Regions from separate parts of the Sorangium sp. KYC3313 genome, predicted to be linked through region 3. Evidence: predicted binding sites of a transcription regulator. Region 3 holds the regulator's gene; each other region holds the start of a gene.
What was found. Region 3 encodes HrcA, which represses chaperone genes, less so after heat shock. Its sites were predicted from a motif close to GNTAGCACTCNCCNNNGGNGAGTGCTANC; they were not measured.
Positions count from the first base shown of each region.

Region 1: groES (co-chaperone GroES) is a predicted target of HrcA. The motif match lies at 2,947-2,975, and genes of this name have one in related genera.
Region 2: groES (co-chaperone GroES) is a predicted target of HrcA. The motif match lies at 2,240-2,268, and genes of this name have one in related genera.

Region 1 is NZ_CP197255.1:8,936,318-8,941,066, forward strand. It holds gene ACSRUE_RS33885 (Crp/Fnr family transcriptional regulator) at 1-575, opposite strand, end outside; gene groL (chaperonin GroEL) at 771-2,459, opposite strand; gene groES (co-chaperone GroES) at 2,529-2,828, opposite strand; tRNA gene ACSRUE_RS33900 (tRNA-Gln) at 3,419-3,492, shown strand; tRNA gene ACSRUE_RS33905 (tRNA-Glu) at 3,532-3,606, shown strand; gene ACSRUE_RS33910 (hypothetical protein) at 3,844-4,749, opposite strand, start outside.
Region 2 is NZ_CP197255.1:4,764,573-4,769,321, forward strand. It holds gene ACSRUE_RS18715 (GNAT family N-acetyltransferase) at 1-51, opposite strand, end outside; gene groL (chaperonin GroEL) at 180-1,808, opposite strand; gene groES (co-chaperone GroES) at 1,842-2,132, opposite strand; gene ACSRUE_RS18730 (hypothetical protein) at 2,586-3,191, shown strand; gene ACSRUE_RS18735 (hypothetical protein) at 3,191-3,856, shown strand; gene ACSRUE_RS18740 (response regulator transcription factor) at 4,050-4,749, shown strand, end outside.
Region 3 is NZ_CP197255.1:397,047-401,795, forward strand. It holds gene ACSRUE_RS01625 (response regulator transcription factor) at 34-879, opposite strand; gene ACSRUE_RS01630 (RluA family pseudouridine synthase) at 1,181-2,140, shown strand; gene hrcA (heat-inducible transcriptional repressor HrcA) at 2,133-3,176, opposite strand; gene ACSRUE_RS01640 (hypothetical protein) at 3,547-4,341, shown strand; gene ACSRUE_RS01645 (hypothetical protein) at 4,412-4,749, shown strand, end outside.

The DNA of each region.
Region 1 (4,749 bases), 3.8 Mb from region 3:
GCCGCGGGTCCAGGCGGCCCGTACGAGAGGAGCTTCAGCCGGCGGAGCCGCTTCATCACCTCGTCCACCGTCTCTCGCTCGACGTCGACCTCGCGCGCGATGTCCTCGGGAGAGGAGCGGACGCGTATGCCTTCGGGCGTCTCCTCGCCGAAGGCCTCGGCGTGGCGCGCGAGCGCGAGCATCACGCGCGCCTTCGGGTCACGGTGCATGAGGATCTCGACCAGCGAGTTCGCCGCGTCGAGCCGCTTCGCCAGCTTCTTGAGGAGACGGAGCGCTATCTCGACGTCGCGCTGCAGCATGACCTCGAGCTTCCGCGCGTCGATCACGACGCAGCGGGACGGCTCGCTCACGGTGGCCGTCGCGTTCCGGGGCTTGCCGTTCAAGATCGCCATCTCGCCGACGAACTCGCCGGGCCCGAGCACCGCGAGCACCTTGTCCTCGCCGGCGACCGATTTCGTGATCCGCACGGCGCCCGACTGGATGACGAACATGACGTCGCCGGAGTCCCCCTCACGAAAGAGCACGTCGCCCGGCACATACTCGCGGCCATAGCGGGCGAACGACGACTCCGACATTGCCCGGGAGTCTAGCGCCCCACGTGACCGCGGGTCAAAAACCCGGGCAAGAGCGCTGGCGCTCACAAAACTCGAGGGGCCCCCCGAGCCAGCATGCTTTGGAGGACCCCTCGGCCCGCTTCGTCGGGGCAGCGCGCCCGGCGGGCCGGCGCCGCGCGGAGGCGGCGGCAGCCCGGGAGCGGCGCGGACAGGCGATCAACCCATGTCGAAGTCGCCCATGCCGCCCATGCCGCCCATGCCGCCCATGCCGCCCATACCCCCCATGCCGCCCATGCCGCCGGGAGCCCCGCCGGCCGCGGCCTTCTCCTTCTTGGGCTTCTCGGCGACGAGGGCCTCGGTCGTGAGCATCAGCGCGGCGACGCTGGCCGCGTTGGAGAGCGCGTGCCGCACGACCTTGGCCGGGTCGATGACGCCGCCGGCGAGCAGGTCCTCGTACGAGTCGGTCGCGGCGTTGTAGCCGAACGTCGGCGCGCCCGACCGGACCTTCTCCGCGACCACCGTCCCGTCGACCCCCGCGTTCTGGGCGATCTGGCGGAGCGGCGCCTCCACGGCGCGGCGCACGAGCCTCACGCCGACGTCGCGGTCGTCGTTGAACTTGAGCGACTCCAGCGAGGCGGCCGCCCGGAAGAGGGCCACGCCGCCGCCGACCACGATGCCTTCCTCGACGGCCGCGCGGGTCGCGTGCAGCGCGTCCTCGACGCGCGCCTTCTTCTCCTTCATCTCGGTCTCGGTCGCCGCGCCGACCTTCACCACGGCGACGCCGCCGGCGAGCTTCGCGAGCCGCTCCTGGAGCTTCTCGCGATCGTAGTCGCTCGCCGTGTCCGCGATCTGCTTGCGGATCGCCTCGATGCGGCCCTTGATGGCGCCCTTGTCGCCCTGGCCGTCGACGATGACCGTGTTGTCCTTGTCGATCTCGACCCGCTTGGCCGTCCCGAGGTCGCGCACCGTGGCGCTCTCGAGCTTCTGGCCGAGGTCCTCCATGAACGGCGTCGCGCCCGTGAGGATGGCGATGTCCTTCAGCATGTCCTTGCGGCGATCGCCGAAGCCGGGCGCCTTCACGGCGGCGACCTTGATCGTGCCGCGCAGCTTGTTCACGACGAGCGTGGCGAGCGCCTCACCCTCGACGTCCTCGGAGAGGATGAGCAGCTCGCGCCCCTGCTTCACCACCTGCTCGAGCAGCGGCAGGAGGTCGGCCATGGCCGAGATCTTCTTCTCGTGCACGAGGATGAGCGGGTTCGTGAGCACCGCGGTCATCTTCTCGGGGTCGGTCACGAAGTAGGGCGAGAGGTAGCCGCGGTCGAACTGCATGCCGTCGACGGTCTCGAGCTCCGTCGTCATGCGCTTGTTCTCCTCGACCGTGATCACGCCCTCCTTGCCGACCTTCTCCATGGCGTCGGCGAGGATCTGGCCGATCTCCTTGTCGCCGTTGGCGCTGACCGTGGCGACCTGGGCGATCTGGTCCTTGTCCTTGGTCGGCTTGGCGGCCTTCTGCACGGCCTCGATGACCTTCGCGACCGCCGCGTCGATGCCGCGCTTCAGATCCATCGGGCTGTGGCCGGCCTCGACGAGCTTGAGGCCCTCGCCGAAGATCGCCTGCGCCAGCACCGTCGCCGTCGTCGTGCCGTCGCCGGCCTTGTCGCTGGTCTTCGAGGCGACCTCGCGCACCATCTGGGCGCCCATGTTCTCGAGCTTGCTGGCGAGCTCGACCTCCTTGGCGACCGTGACGCCGTCCTTCGTCACGACCGGGGAGCCCCAGCTCTTCTCGATGACGACGTTCCGCCCCTTCGGCCCGAGGGTCACCTTGACCGCATCGGCGAGCGTGTTCACGCCCTTGAGGATCGCGGCGCGGGCGCCGCGGCTAAAAACGATCTGCTTGGCAGCCATCTCTCAATCCCCTCGCGGCCGCGCGGGCCGCGTGTACTAACGCTTGCGTTCGGTAGCCTCAGACCTGGTTCACGTCGCGGCGGGCTCGGTCACGGCGAGCACGTCGTCCTCGCGGATGAGCACGTGCTCCTCGCCGTCGAGCTTCACCTCGGTGCCGCTGTACTTGCCGAACAGCACCTTGTCCCCGACCTTCACATCGAGCGGGCGAACCTTGCCGTCCTTCAGGACCTTGCCGTTGCCCACCGCGACGACGCGCCCCTCGATCGGCTTCTCCTTCGCGGCGTCGGGGATGATGATGCCCCCCTTGGTCTTCGTCTCGCTCTCGACGCGCTTGACGACAATCCGATCCTGCAGCGGCCTGATTTTCATGCTGGCTCCCTCGTCCTCGGCTTGTTGACTGACCATCGGCTCGCCGGAGGTCCCGTTCGCCCCCCCGCTGGGGCGTTCCGCCCGCGCGACGAGAGCTAAGTGCCCGAGATCGCAGTCTCTTGGCACTCTCCTAGGCCGGTGGCTAAACCGCGGCCGAAAGTAAATCAGTCACCCGGCGCGTCAAGGGCACGCAGCAGGGAGCCGCGACTTTTCCGGAGCCGAGAGTCCCGAACGGCGAAGCCGAGATGTCGGGAGAAGCGACGGCGAGGGCGCGGTCGCGACCCCGTGGAGCCTCCTCGGGGACGAGCCCCCGACAGCACGTGGACAATCTGGACGGATCATGGCGAGAGCACGACGACGCGCGACGGCAGCAACGGACGGCATGCAACGAGGGCGGAGCGGGTTGAGCGAGGGGTTGGGCAGGGGGGAGGCCTTCCTCACCCCATGAAGCGCTCGAACCATGCGAAATATGGGCGATTTCTGGCGGCGGGCATTTTTCTTCGGCGGGTCCGATTTTGATCGCTTGACAATCCAGGCAGCCCAAGTAGATTCCGCGGCCCGTGGCGCTGATGAACACGGCGCTGACCCCTTGGGGGATCGTCTAACGGCAGGACGCAAGATTCTGGCTCTTGCTATCAAGGTTCGAATCCTTGTCCCCCAGCCAGGCCGCTCAGCTCAGCTGTCGGCTTTCTCCGCAGAACAAGGTCCCATCGTCTAGCGGTTAGGACATCGGCCTCTCACGCCGGTAACGCGGGTTCGATTCCCGCTGGGATCGCCACTTCACCCCCTCGCCTCGTTTCCTGCTGCTTCCGTCTATGTCGTGCGTCGAGCACGACGCGAAGCGCAGCGTCGTTCGACGAGCACGCGAGCACGCAGATCAGCGAGGACGTCCTGCTCCGTTCACGTTGCGCTACCCTCTGGCGCATTCGTCCGAGGCGAGGTGCCCCGCGCGGCGGCCGCCGGCCCCGTGGCTCCTCGGCTCGGACGGCGGCGCTTTCTCCTCGCGCCCGTGCTGTCAGCCTGAGCCGCGGCGCCCGTCCGCCGGCCGCCGGGGCTTCTCGGAGGGCACGGCCGACGCGACGAGGAACCCTTCGGCGCGGTGCGGGGCGAGCCCGCAACGCGCGTTCATGCGCTTGGCGATCTCGTCGCCGGCCTTGACGAGCGCGTAGAACCACCGGATCCCGAAGCGATCGTGCCCTTCCCGGAGCGCCGCCGCCTGCAGGGGGGCCCCGAGCCCCCGCCCGCGGTGGTCCTCGCGCAGGCAGGTGCAGATCGGCATGGCCGTCCACGAGGGCGCCTCGCCCACGTCGGAGATCCAGAGCGGCGGGGCGCCCAGCAGCCCGAGCTGGGCGAGCGCCTCGCGCCCGCCGATCTCGGCAGGCTGTGGCCGCGTCACGACGCACAGGGTGGTGCAGCCGATCAGCGCCCCCGCGCCGTCGCGCAGCCCGAACGTCAAGGAGCGCCCCTCGCCGCCGCGCAGGTACCACCCCGGGAGCGGCGCGTGGCCGCTCTCGGCCTGAAGCTCCTGGATCGCGCGGATCGACGCCTCGTCGTCGTCCGGCGACACCCTGGACAGGCGCAGGCCCGGCGGGAATGTGCGAAACCGGCTGAGCCCCTGCACCGCGGCGCGCACCTCGCCGGCCGGGGCGCCCATCACCGAGAGGTCCTCGTCCACGGAGAGCCCCGCCTGGCGCAGCGACGCGGCGAGCGCGGCGAGCTCCGGCCGGGGGGCGTGCAGGATCACGCGCTCGAAGCAGCGCACGAGCGCCTCGCGCCGATCCGGCGGCGTCCGCTGGGCGTGCAGCAGGATCAGCGAGCGACCGTCGGTTGTGATGCCGTCCTGCTCGCCGATCCAGTCGCGGGCGGCGTACAGGATCCGCTGAGCGCGGTAGTCCGCGGCTTCACCGAAACAACCCGGTCC
Region 2 (4,749 bases), 4.4 Mb from region 3:
GGGCAGCGAGACCGGGGTGAGCGCCAGGCGCTCGGTAGTCAGGGTGCTCATCGCGAACCTGCGCCGGATCAGATCATGCGCCGCGGCTCGCCGGAAGTCGAAATGGCGAAGGGCCGACTTCCCGAGGAGGAAGCCGGCCCTCGCCCGCCGGGCTTAGCGGTCAGCGCGGCGCGCCGCGATCAGAAGTCGTGGCCGTGGCCCGCGTGGCCGCCACCAGCCGCCGCCTTCTCCTCCTTCGGCCGCTCAGCGATGAGCGCCTCGGTGGTGAGCATCAGGCTGGCGACGCTGGCCGCGTTCTGGAGCGCCGACCGGACGACCTTGACCGGATCGATGACGCCCATATCGAGCAGGTTGCCGTAGTCGCCCGACGCGGCGTTGTAGCCGTACGAGTCCTTGCCGTCGCGCACCTTCTGCACGACGATCGAGCCCTCTTCCCCGGCGTTGGCCGAGATCTGGCGGAGGGGCTCCTCGATGGCGCGGCGGATGATGTTCACGCCGAACCGCTGCTCGTCGTTGACCTTGAGCTTCTCGAGCGAGCTCTGCGCGCGGATGAGCGCCACGCCGCCGCCCGGGACGATGCCCTCCTCGACGGCCGCGCGGGTCGCGTGGAGCGCGTCCTCGACGCGGGCCTTCTTCTCCTTCATCTCGGTCTCGGTCGCGGCGCCGACCTTGACGACCGCGACGCCGCCCACGAGCTTCGCGAGCCGCTCCTGGAGCTTCTCGCGGTCGTAGTCGCTCGTCGTGTTCTCGATCTGAGCGCGGATCTCCTGCTGCCGGGCCTTGATCTTGTCCTTCTTGCCCTGGCCGCCGACGATCGTGGTGTTGTCCTTGTCGATGATGACGGTCTTGGCGCGGCCGAGATCGCTGATCGTGACGTTCTCGAGCTTGAGGCCGAGCTCCTCCGCGATCACCTGGCCGTCCGTCAGGGTGGCGATGTCCTTCAGCATCTCCTTGCGGCGATCACCGAAGCCCGGCGCCTTGACGGCCGCGCAGTGCAGCGTGCCGCGGAGCTTGTTCACGACGAGGGTCGCGAGCGCCTCGCCCTCGACGTCCTCGGCGATGATGAGGAGCTGCTTCTGGCTCTTGGCGATCGCCTCGAGCACCGGGAGCAGGTCCTTCATGTTGGAGATCTTCTTCTCCGAGATGAGGATGTAGCAGTCCTCGAGGTTCGCCTTCATGGCCTCGGGATCGGTCACGAAGTACGGCGAGAGGTAGCCGCGGTCGAACTGCATGCCCTCGACCACGTCGAGGGTCGTGTCGGCGCTCTTGGCCTCCTCGACCGTGATCACGCCCTCCTTGCCGACCTTCTCCATGGCGTCGGCGAGGAGCTTGCCGATCGTCTCGTCGCCGTTCGCGCTGATCGTGCCGACCTGCGCGATCTCCTTCGCGTCCTTCGTCTGCTTGGCCGAGCTGTGGAGGTGCGCCACGATCGCCTCGACCGCCTTGTCGATGCCGCGCTTGATCTCCATCGGGTTGTGCCCGGCCGCGACGAGCTTGGAGCCCTCGCGGTAGATCGCCTGGGCGAGCACCGTCGCGGTGGTCGTCCCGTCGCCGGCGATGTCGCTCGTCTTCGAGGCGACCTCGCGGACCATCTGGGCGCCCATGTTCTCGAAGCGGTTCTCGAGCTCGATCTCCTTGGCGACCGTCACGCCGTCCTTGGTGACCGTCGGCGAGCCGAAGCTCTTCTCGATGACGACGTTGCGCCCCTTCGGGCCGAGGGTGACCTTGACCGCGTCGGCGAGGGCGTTGACCCCCGCGAGGATCATGCTGCGGGCGGACTCGTTGTAGATGATTTCCTTGGCTGCCATGGTGTCTCTCCTAAGTTCCTTCTGTCGCCCGCGTCACTTCTCGATCACGCCGAGGATGTCGTCCTCGCGGAGGATGAGGTGCTCCTCGCCGTCGATCTTGACCTCGGTGCCCGAGTACTTGCCGAAGAGGACGCGATCGCCCTCCTTGACGTCGAGCTTCCGCACGGTACCGTCCTCGGCGACCTTGCCGTTGCCGACGGCGACGACGGTCCCCTCGATCGGCTTCTCTTTCGCGGTGTCCGGAATGTAGAGACCTCCCTTGGTCTTCTCTTCTTCCTTCACGCGCTGAACGATCACGCGGTCCTGGAGCGGTCGAATCTTCATCTTTGCAAGTCCTCCGGGGACGAGCGCCGCGTCCCACGAACGGCGAGACCCAGCCGGCGCGACGGAGCGCGCCGGAAGGCCCCCTACGGTTGCAGTCTGGGCACTTTGCTAGCACTCACCTGAGGCGAGTGCTAGCGAGCGCGCGGAAGATAGCCACCCCCTGGAGGGTGTCAAGAGTGGCTCCAGGCCGGCACTTTGCGTGTTGGCAGCCAGGCGCAGAGGTGGCTGTAAGTTCTGGAGATCGCAGGGGAAGGTGCGTGGCACAAGGCTGGGCTCGGCGGAGCCCCTCGGCTAAAATACGCTTATGAGGGCAAAGCTGCGGCAGCACAGTGACGCGATGCCCTCAGGGCCTCCAGCCCGAGGGAGGCCGTCAGGACGTGTCTGGTTGACCTGAGCGCGCGGTGGCCCGGGTTACGTCGGTATCCAGGGCACCCGCAGAGGTGAGGTGCCGCTGTGAGCCAAGCGATCTCTCTGTCCCCGAGCATGACCCGCTATTTCCAGGAGGTTGTGGACGAGGCGCTCCGAGTTCGGAACGTCGCCGCCACCGAGGCGGCGTCGAGCTACCTCGTCGGTCTGCTCTGTGCTTTTGCTCACCCGGACGAGCATGCCGAGTCTGCCTTCAACCAGCCCCTGACCTTTCTTCTGCGCGACGCGCTGGAAGCCTCCGGAGCCGAGCGCTTCCAGCGGCTGCGTAACCTGGGAGACAGCGTGCTCTACGTGGTCGGTTTCTTCGGCGGCCACATCGAGCTCAAGGGGGTCGATCGCGGCTACGTGGTCGGGGTCGGGTCGACCGCCTACCACCATGCGGCCGCTATGCTGCGCCTCAATGCGCGCGTCGGCCAGGGGCCCGATGTTCTTTCGGAGATGGCCGAGAAATTCGAGCGGTTCGTGAGCGTCCTGAACGATGTGGCCGACGGTACGCTCGCGTCGGGGGCCCGGGACGAGCGCTCGGTGCTCCGGCTGTACGAGCGCTGGGTTCGTACGGGATCGAGCCGCCTCGCGGATGAGCTCGGGGCACGAGGGCTCGTGCCGAGCCGTGGTACGGGCGGGCTCAACTGATGCGGGGGGCGACCTTCCCGTCCCGGATCCAGCAGCACCTGGCGCGCACCTATGCGCTCGATGACGCGCCCGCGGTCGACGATTTCATCCGGCTGACGGACGGCAGCGCACGCGAAGCGCTGCTGATCCGGTACGCCGACGGGGATATCGAGATCGCGCTGCACCTGCCCCGCCGGGCGATCGCGCGGGGGCGAGAGCGGACGTTCGACGAGATCTGCCAGATCGTCGAGGGCGTGAGCCACTTCCTCTATGTGGCCGAGCGGGCCCGCAGGGAGCTGCCGGCGACCCAGCTCGAGCTCGAGCTCCAGGCCGAGGTCGACAAATACGTGCTGCTCGTCCATGGCGATCTGGCTGACGAGGTCGAGCCGCCAGGCCCGCCGCTCCGGCGCCGCCACGAGGCGGCCCCGCCGGGGGCGGGGCGCTTCGAGCCCGAGCGCGCCGCGCGGATCCGCGCCCATCTCTTCGAGCGGGTCACCTTCATGGATCCGCCGGGCACGGAGACCGGCGACCGCTACCGGATCGCGAACGATCTGGCGGCGCGGTTCGCGGGCCGACTCGAGGCCGAGTTTGCCCGCCACGGGCGTCATGCCGAGCTGCTCGCGGCGCTGCGACGCTTCTACGCGGCGGGGCAGACGGAAAAGATCGCCCTCGCGCGCGCCGCGTGAGCGCATCCTCCCGGGCGCTCGGGGTCGCTCGGGAGGCTGGCGAACGGGCGGCGGCGACGAAGAGCGCTCGCCGCGGCCGCGCGCTCTCGTTCTCTCTTGACCGGTTCGCGCGCACGTACTCTCATCCGCATCCACGATGCCTTCCGCGAGCACGATGCCGCCCCGGGTGCTGGTGGCCGAAGACGAACCGGCGATGTTGAGCCTCGTTGCGCGTCACCTGAGGAACCTAGGGTTCTCTGTGATCGAGGCTTCCGAGGGCGATGCCGCCTGGGAGCTCGCGCGTGAGCACCGGCCGGATCTGGTGATCCTGGACGTGATGATGCCCGGCATGAGCGGCTGGGAGATCTGCAAGCGGCTGAAGAGCGACACGTCCGACGGACGGCCGTTCGCGAGCACCGGCGTCATCATGCTCACCGGGATCGGCGAGAACCTGAACGAGATGACCTCGCCGCTCTTCGCCGCGGACGCCTGGTTGAACAAGCCGTTCGATTTCGGGGAACTGGACGCGCGGGTGCGCGAGACGCTCGCGCGTTATGCGAAGCAGGTTCCCGATGCGAACGGCGCCAGGGCTCAGGCGAGCGCGGTTGGCGAGGAGCGTGAAGCCGCGGAGCTGCCGTCTTCCAGAGAGCGGGCGACGGGGGCGAAGAGGTCGGCGGCAAACGGTGCCATGGCGAGCAGGGCGGCTGCGAAGCGGTCGGCCGTGACGAAGAAGCCGGCCACCAAGGCGGCGAAGAAGCCGGCCGCGAAGGCGGCGAAGAAACCGGCCGCGGCGAAGAAGCCGGCCGCGAAGGCGGCGAAGAAGCCGGCCGCGAAGGCGGCGAAGAAGCCGGCCGCGAAGGCGGCGAAGAAGCCGGCCGCGAAGCCGGCCGCGAAGGCGGCGAAGAAGCCGGCCG
Region 3 (4,749 bases):
CAGCCACGGCCAGGCAGAGGCCGCGGTGCGCGCCTACTTCGTCAGGCGCGCGATCTCTTCCTTGATGATCGTCTCGGCGAGCACCGGCACGACCTCCCACACGACGCGCTCCACGATGTCGCGGGACAGCGCCATCACGGCCTCCACCTGATCGGAGGTGAGGCCGAGGCCCTCGAGCTTGCTCGCCATCTGGCCGTTGACCTGCGCGGAGGCGGTCGCGGCGACGGCGGCAGGCCCCGTCGCGGTCTTCGGCACGCCGGACACCGGCGTCGGCGAGAAGGCCATCGTCGTCGTGACCGGCACGTTCGCCGGGCCGCCCGGCGCCGTCTTGACCGAGGCCTGGGCCGGCGCAGCGCTCGTGGCCGGCGCGTTGGGCGTGTAGATGAGGGTCTTCGCGCGCTGGAGCGGGCTCGTTGCCGCCTGCTGCGCGGCGGCGGCGGGCTGCGCCGCAGGAGAGCGCGCGGGCGCAGGCGCCGCGGCAGCAGGGGCCGCTGCGGCGGCGGGCTTCGCTTCGCCGCGCGACGCCAGCAGCTTCTTGACCTTGTCGATCATCTGCTGGGTGTCGAACGGCTTGTCCATGTGATCGTCCGCCTGCGCGCCCGATCCCTTGGCGGGGTCGAACGGGTTCTGCTTGGACGAGAGGATCAGGACGGGCGTCGCCGGTGAGGCCTGCTTGATCGCCTTGCACAGCTCGTAGCCGTTCTTCGGCTCGAGCGTGACGTCGGCGATCACCAGGTCGGGTTTATCGCTCTTGAGCTTCTGCAGCGCAGCGTCGGCGCTGCTCGCCGTCACGACGCGGAAATCCTGACCCGCAAAGGTGATTTCGAGCACTTTGCGCATGGTCACGCTGTCGTCTACGGCGAGAAGGGTGCTGGCCACGAACGGGTCTCCTCTCAGATGGCGAGAAAGCGATGACGGCTCTGGATATCTTCGGCTCCGGTCGCGCGATGTGTCAACATTCGCGGTGTATTTCGCCCCCGCGGGCCCCGCGGATGTGCGTTTTCCGCGCCGGTAGAGCCCGGTCCCACGCTGGTGGGCGGAGCCGAGGCGCCCCCCTGTGAGCTTCTACATGCGTTCGCTCCGACCCGCCACTCCGCCGAGCCAGGAAGACAAAGCCGCCGAAACGACCGGCGTCCACCCGGCCGCCCAGGTACGACCTCCGCAGGATGGCCGCTGGACGGTGCCCGCCGAGCTGGATCGGCGCCCGCTGGACGGGGCCGTCCGTGCGCTGGCCGCGGTCTCGTGGTCCGACGCGCGCCGGTTGATCGAGACCGGCAAGGTGCTGGTCGGGAGCGCGGTGGCGACGAGCGCCCGCCGGCGGGTGCTCGGCGGGGAGCTGCTCGAGATCCGCCTGCACGCGCCGAGGCCCGAGACCGTGCGGCGGCGCAAGCTCGAGGGCGAGCTCGTGGTCTACGCGGACGCGAGCGTCATCGTGGTGAACAAGCCCGCCGGGGTGAGCACCATCCCGTACGGCGACGAGGATCCCGCGGAGCAGGCCGCGACCCTCGACGCGCTGGTGCGCGAGGTGCTGGCCAGGCGCGACCGCCTGCGCGGGCGCGCGCCGCTCGGCGTGGTGCAGCGCCTCGACAAGGGGACGAGCGGGCTGCTTGTCTTCGCGCGGACGCTCGCCGCGAAGAAGCACCTCGCGCAGCAGCTCCGCGTCCGCGCGATGCACCGGCAGTACCTGGCGCTGGCGCACGGCGCCGTCCCGCGCGGCACCTACCGCAGCTACCTCGTCGAGGATCGGGGCGACGGGCTGCGCGGCTCGGCGCGAGAGGGGCGGCGCGAGGGGCAGCTCGCGGTGACGCACGTGGAGCCGATCGAGGTGCTCCGAGGGCCGCAGGAGGGGGCCGGCGCCGGGGGCATGACGCTCGTCGCGTGCCGGCTCGAGACGGGACGCACGCACCAGATCCGCATCCACCTCGCGGAGGCCGGGCACCCGCTCGTCGGCGAGACCGTCTACGTGCGGGGCTACCGCGGGGCGAGGGTCCCGGCCGCGCGGCTGATGCTCCACGCGGCCGAGCTCGGCTTCGACCACCCGGCCGACGACCGGCCGATGCGCTTCCAGGCGCCGCCGCCCCCGGACTTCGACGACGTGCTCGAGCGGCTCCGCGAGCCGCAGCGGAAGGGCGCTACTTGACCTTGCCGCGGACCTCGGTCATTGCCGCGGCCGTGGCGTCGACCAGCGGCATGACCTTCGCATAGTCCATCCGCGTCGGGCCGAGCACGCCCACGGTCCCGGCGACGCGGCCGTTCTCCATGTACGGCGCGGCGACGAGGCTGAGCTGGCCTCCACCGAGGTCGCCCGCCTCGCTGCCGACGAACACGGTGACCTCACCCGCGCCGGCGGCGAGCGTCCGGTCGAGCAGATCGACGAGCTCCTCGCGCTCCTCAAGCGCCTTCATCAGCTTCTTGAGCCGGTCGACATCGGCGTACTCAGGCAGATCGATCAGGCGGTTCTGCCCCTCGATGACGACCTCGCTCCGCGGGGTCACGTCGGCCATCGCCTTGCTGCCGAGCTCGAAGGCGCGGCGCCTCAGCGCGTCGATCTGGAGGCGCTCGTCGGCGAGGCGGCGGGCGAACAGGTCCCGGATCTCGCCCAGGGTGCGCCCCTCGATGACGTCGGTGAGCAGGTTGTGGATCCGGGTGAGCTCGCCCTCGTTGATCGCCTCGTCGGCCGAGATGAAGCGGTTCGCGACCGAGCCGTCGGCGAAGACGAGCACCGCGAGCAGCTGCCCGGGCTTGGTCGGGATGAAGCGCAGCTGAGCGAGGGCGCGGAGCTCCGCCCGCGGCGCCGCGACGACCGCCGCGGCGCCGGACAGCTCCGAGAGGTAGCGCCCCGTCTCGCGGAGCGGATCGTTCGCCCCCGCGTAGATCTCGGTGAACCTCGCGCTCAGCTCGGCCTGCTGCTCGGGGGACAGCGACCGGAGCTCGACGAGCGCGTCGATGAACAGCCGGAGCGCGCGATCGGTCGGGATCCGCCCGGCAGAGGTGTGCGGCTGGTGGAGGTACCCGGCCTCCTCGAGGTCGGCGAGCACGTTGCGGATCGAAGCAGCCGAGAGATCCAGCCCGTATTTCCGGGCGAGCGTCCTGCTGCCAACTGGGTCGCCCGTTGCGATGAACTCGGTGACCGCGGCGAAAAGGATCTTTCGAGCTCGATTGGAAAGATCACCCATGTCAGTTGCATGCCGCGCACAAGCGCGCCGCCGTGGCTACCTGGACCAGGGACCGCCCAGCCCGGGAAGCCATGCGGGCCGGACCTTCGCTCCCGTACGTCAAGCTGCGCGTGCGGGCGCTCGACCCACGGACGCGCATGCGACCCATTTTGAGGGGATCGCGCGGCCCGGTCAAATGTCGCGGTAGGATCGGGCAGGTGCCGCCCCGCGCACGGGGCCCCGCCCCACCGGATGGCGGCGCGACCGGCCACGCAGCCACGCGGCCACGCGGCCACGCGGCCACGCGGCCACGCGGTTACGTGATTACGTGATCGCTCGGCCCCCGAGAGGGTCGGCCTGCCTTGCTTCGCACGAGGGATGTACCGCAACGATGCCGCCCGCACGCCACGCCGCCGCTGCCTGCGCGCTCGCCCTAGCGCTCGGCCCCCTCGCCGCCGCGCCGAGCGCGCAGGGCAAGCCGAAGGTCAGGTACCACCAGGACTGGGCGAAGCACCCGTCGGCGCGCTACGCGGCCATGAGCGCGGAGCAATGCCGTGCGGCGCTCACGCAGCGGAAGATCGCGTTCCAGCCGGTGCAGCGCGCGCCGGGCGTGCTCGCTCCGGTGCGGCTGCCGCACGAGGTCGGCGGGGTCGTCTACCGGACGGCGCTGCCGGCCCATCAACGCGCTGGAAACCCGTACGACGTCTTCGACTGCCGCCTCGCGCTCGCGCTCTCGGACTTCAGCCGGATCCTCCGCGCGCACGACATCGACGAGGTGCTGATGTTCTCGGCCTGGCGGCCTCCGGCCAGGATGTGGCCCGAGGGCAAGCTCGCCACGAGGCACCCCGGCGGGCTCGCGATCGACCCCTACAGGTTCGTCAAGGAGCGCGTCGGCGGCGGGTTCGCGGAGGATTGGCTCGAGGTGGAGCGCGACTTCGTCGGCAGGCGCGGCGCGCCGGTCTGCGGCGAGAGCGCCGGCCCGACCGGGCGGCGCCGCGGGGCCGGCAAGGGGGCGGGCAGCGGCCCTCCGGCGGACGCGGCGGCGCGAGAGCTGCGATCCATCGTGTGCGAGGCGGTGGACCAGCACATCTTCACGTCGATCCTCACGCCCAACTACGACCGGGCGCACAAAAATCACCTGCATCTCGAGGTGACCCCCGGCGTCCAATGGCATCTCGTGCGCTGATCCGGGAGGGGCCGTCCCCCCGCGCGCAAACCCGCTCTCCCTCCGAGGTCGACCCGCTATGTTAGCCCGCGTGCCCGCACGAAGACCCCCGCTCTCCCGCGCGTCCGCCGCGCTGGCGCTCGCCGCTGTCGCGCTGTCGTTCACGTTCGTCGGCTGCCCCTGCGTCAGCGGCCCCGTGAACGCGAGCCCTGGCCTCCGCTGGTTCCTGTTCTCGAACTTCGGCGCCAGCAAGATCTGCCCCGAGATGCTGAAGAGCGGGGTCTCGCTGCGCCTTCAGGACAGATCGGCGTCCATCGGGCGGTTCTTCCCGATGCAGTGCTCGTACGACGTCAACGACGCGGCCCAGACGATCACCGTCCACATCGCCGGCACCGGCTACGGCTACATGCAGCCGGCCAAGCGGGTGGG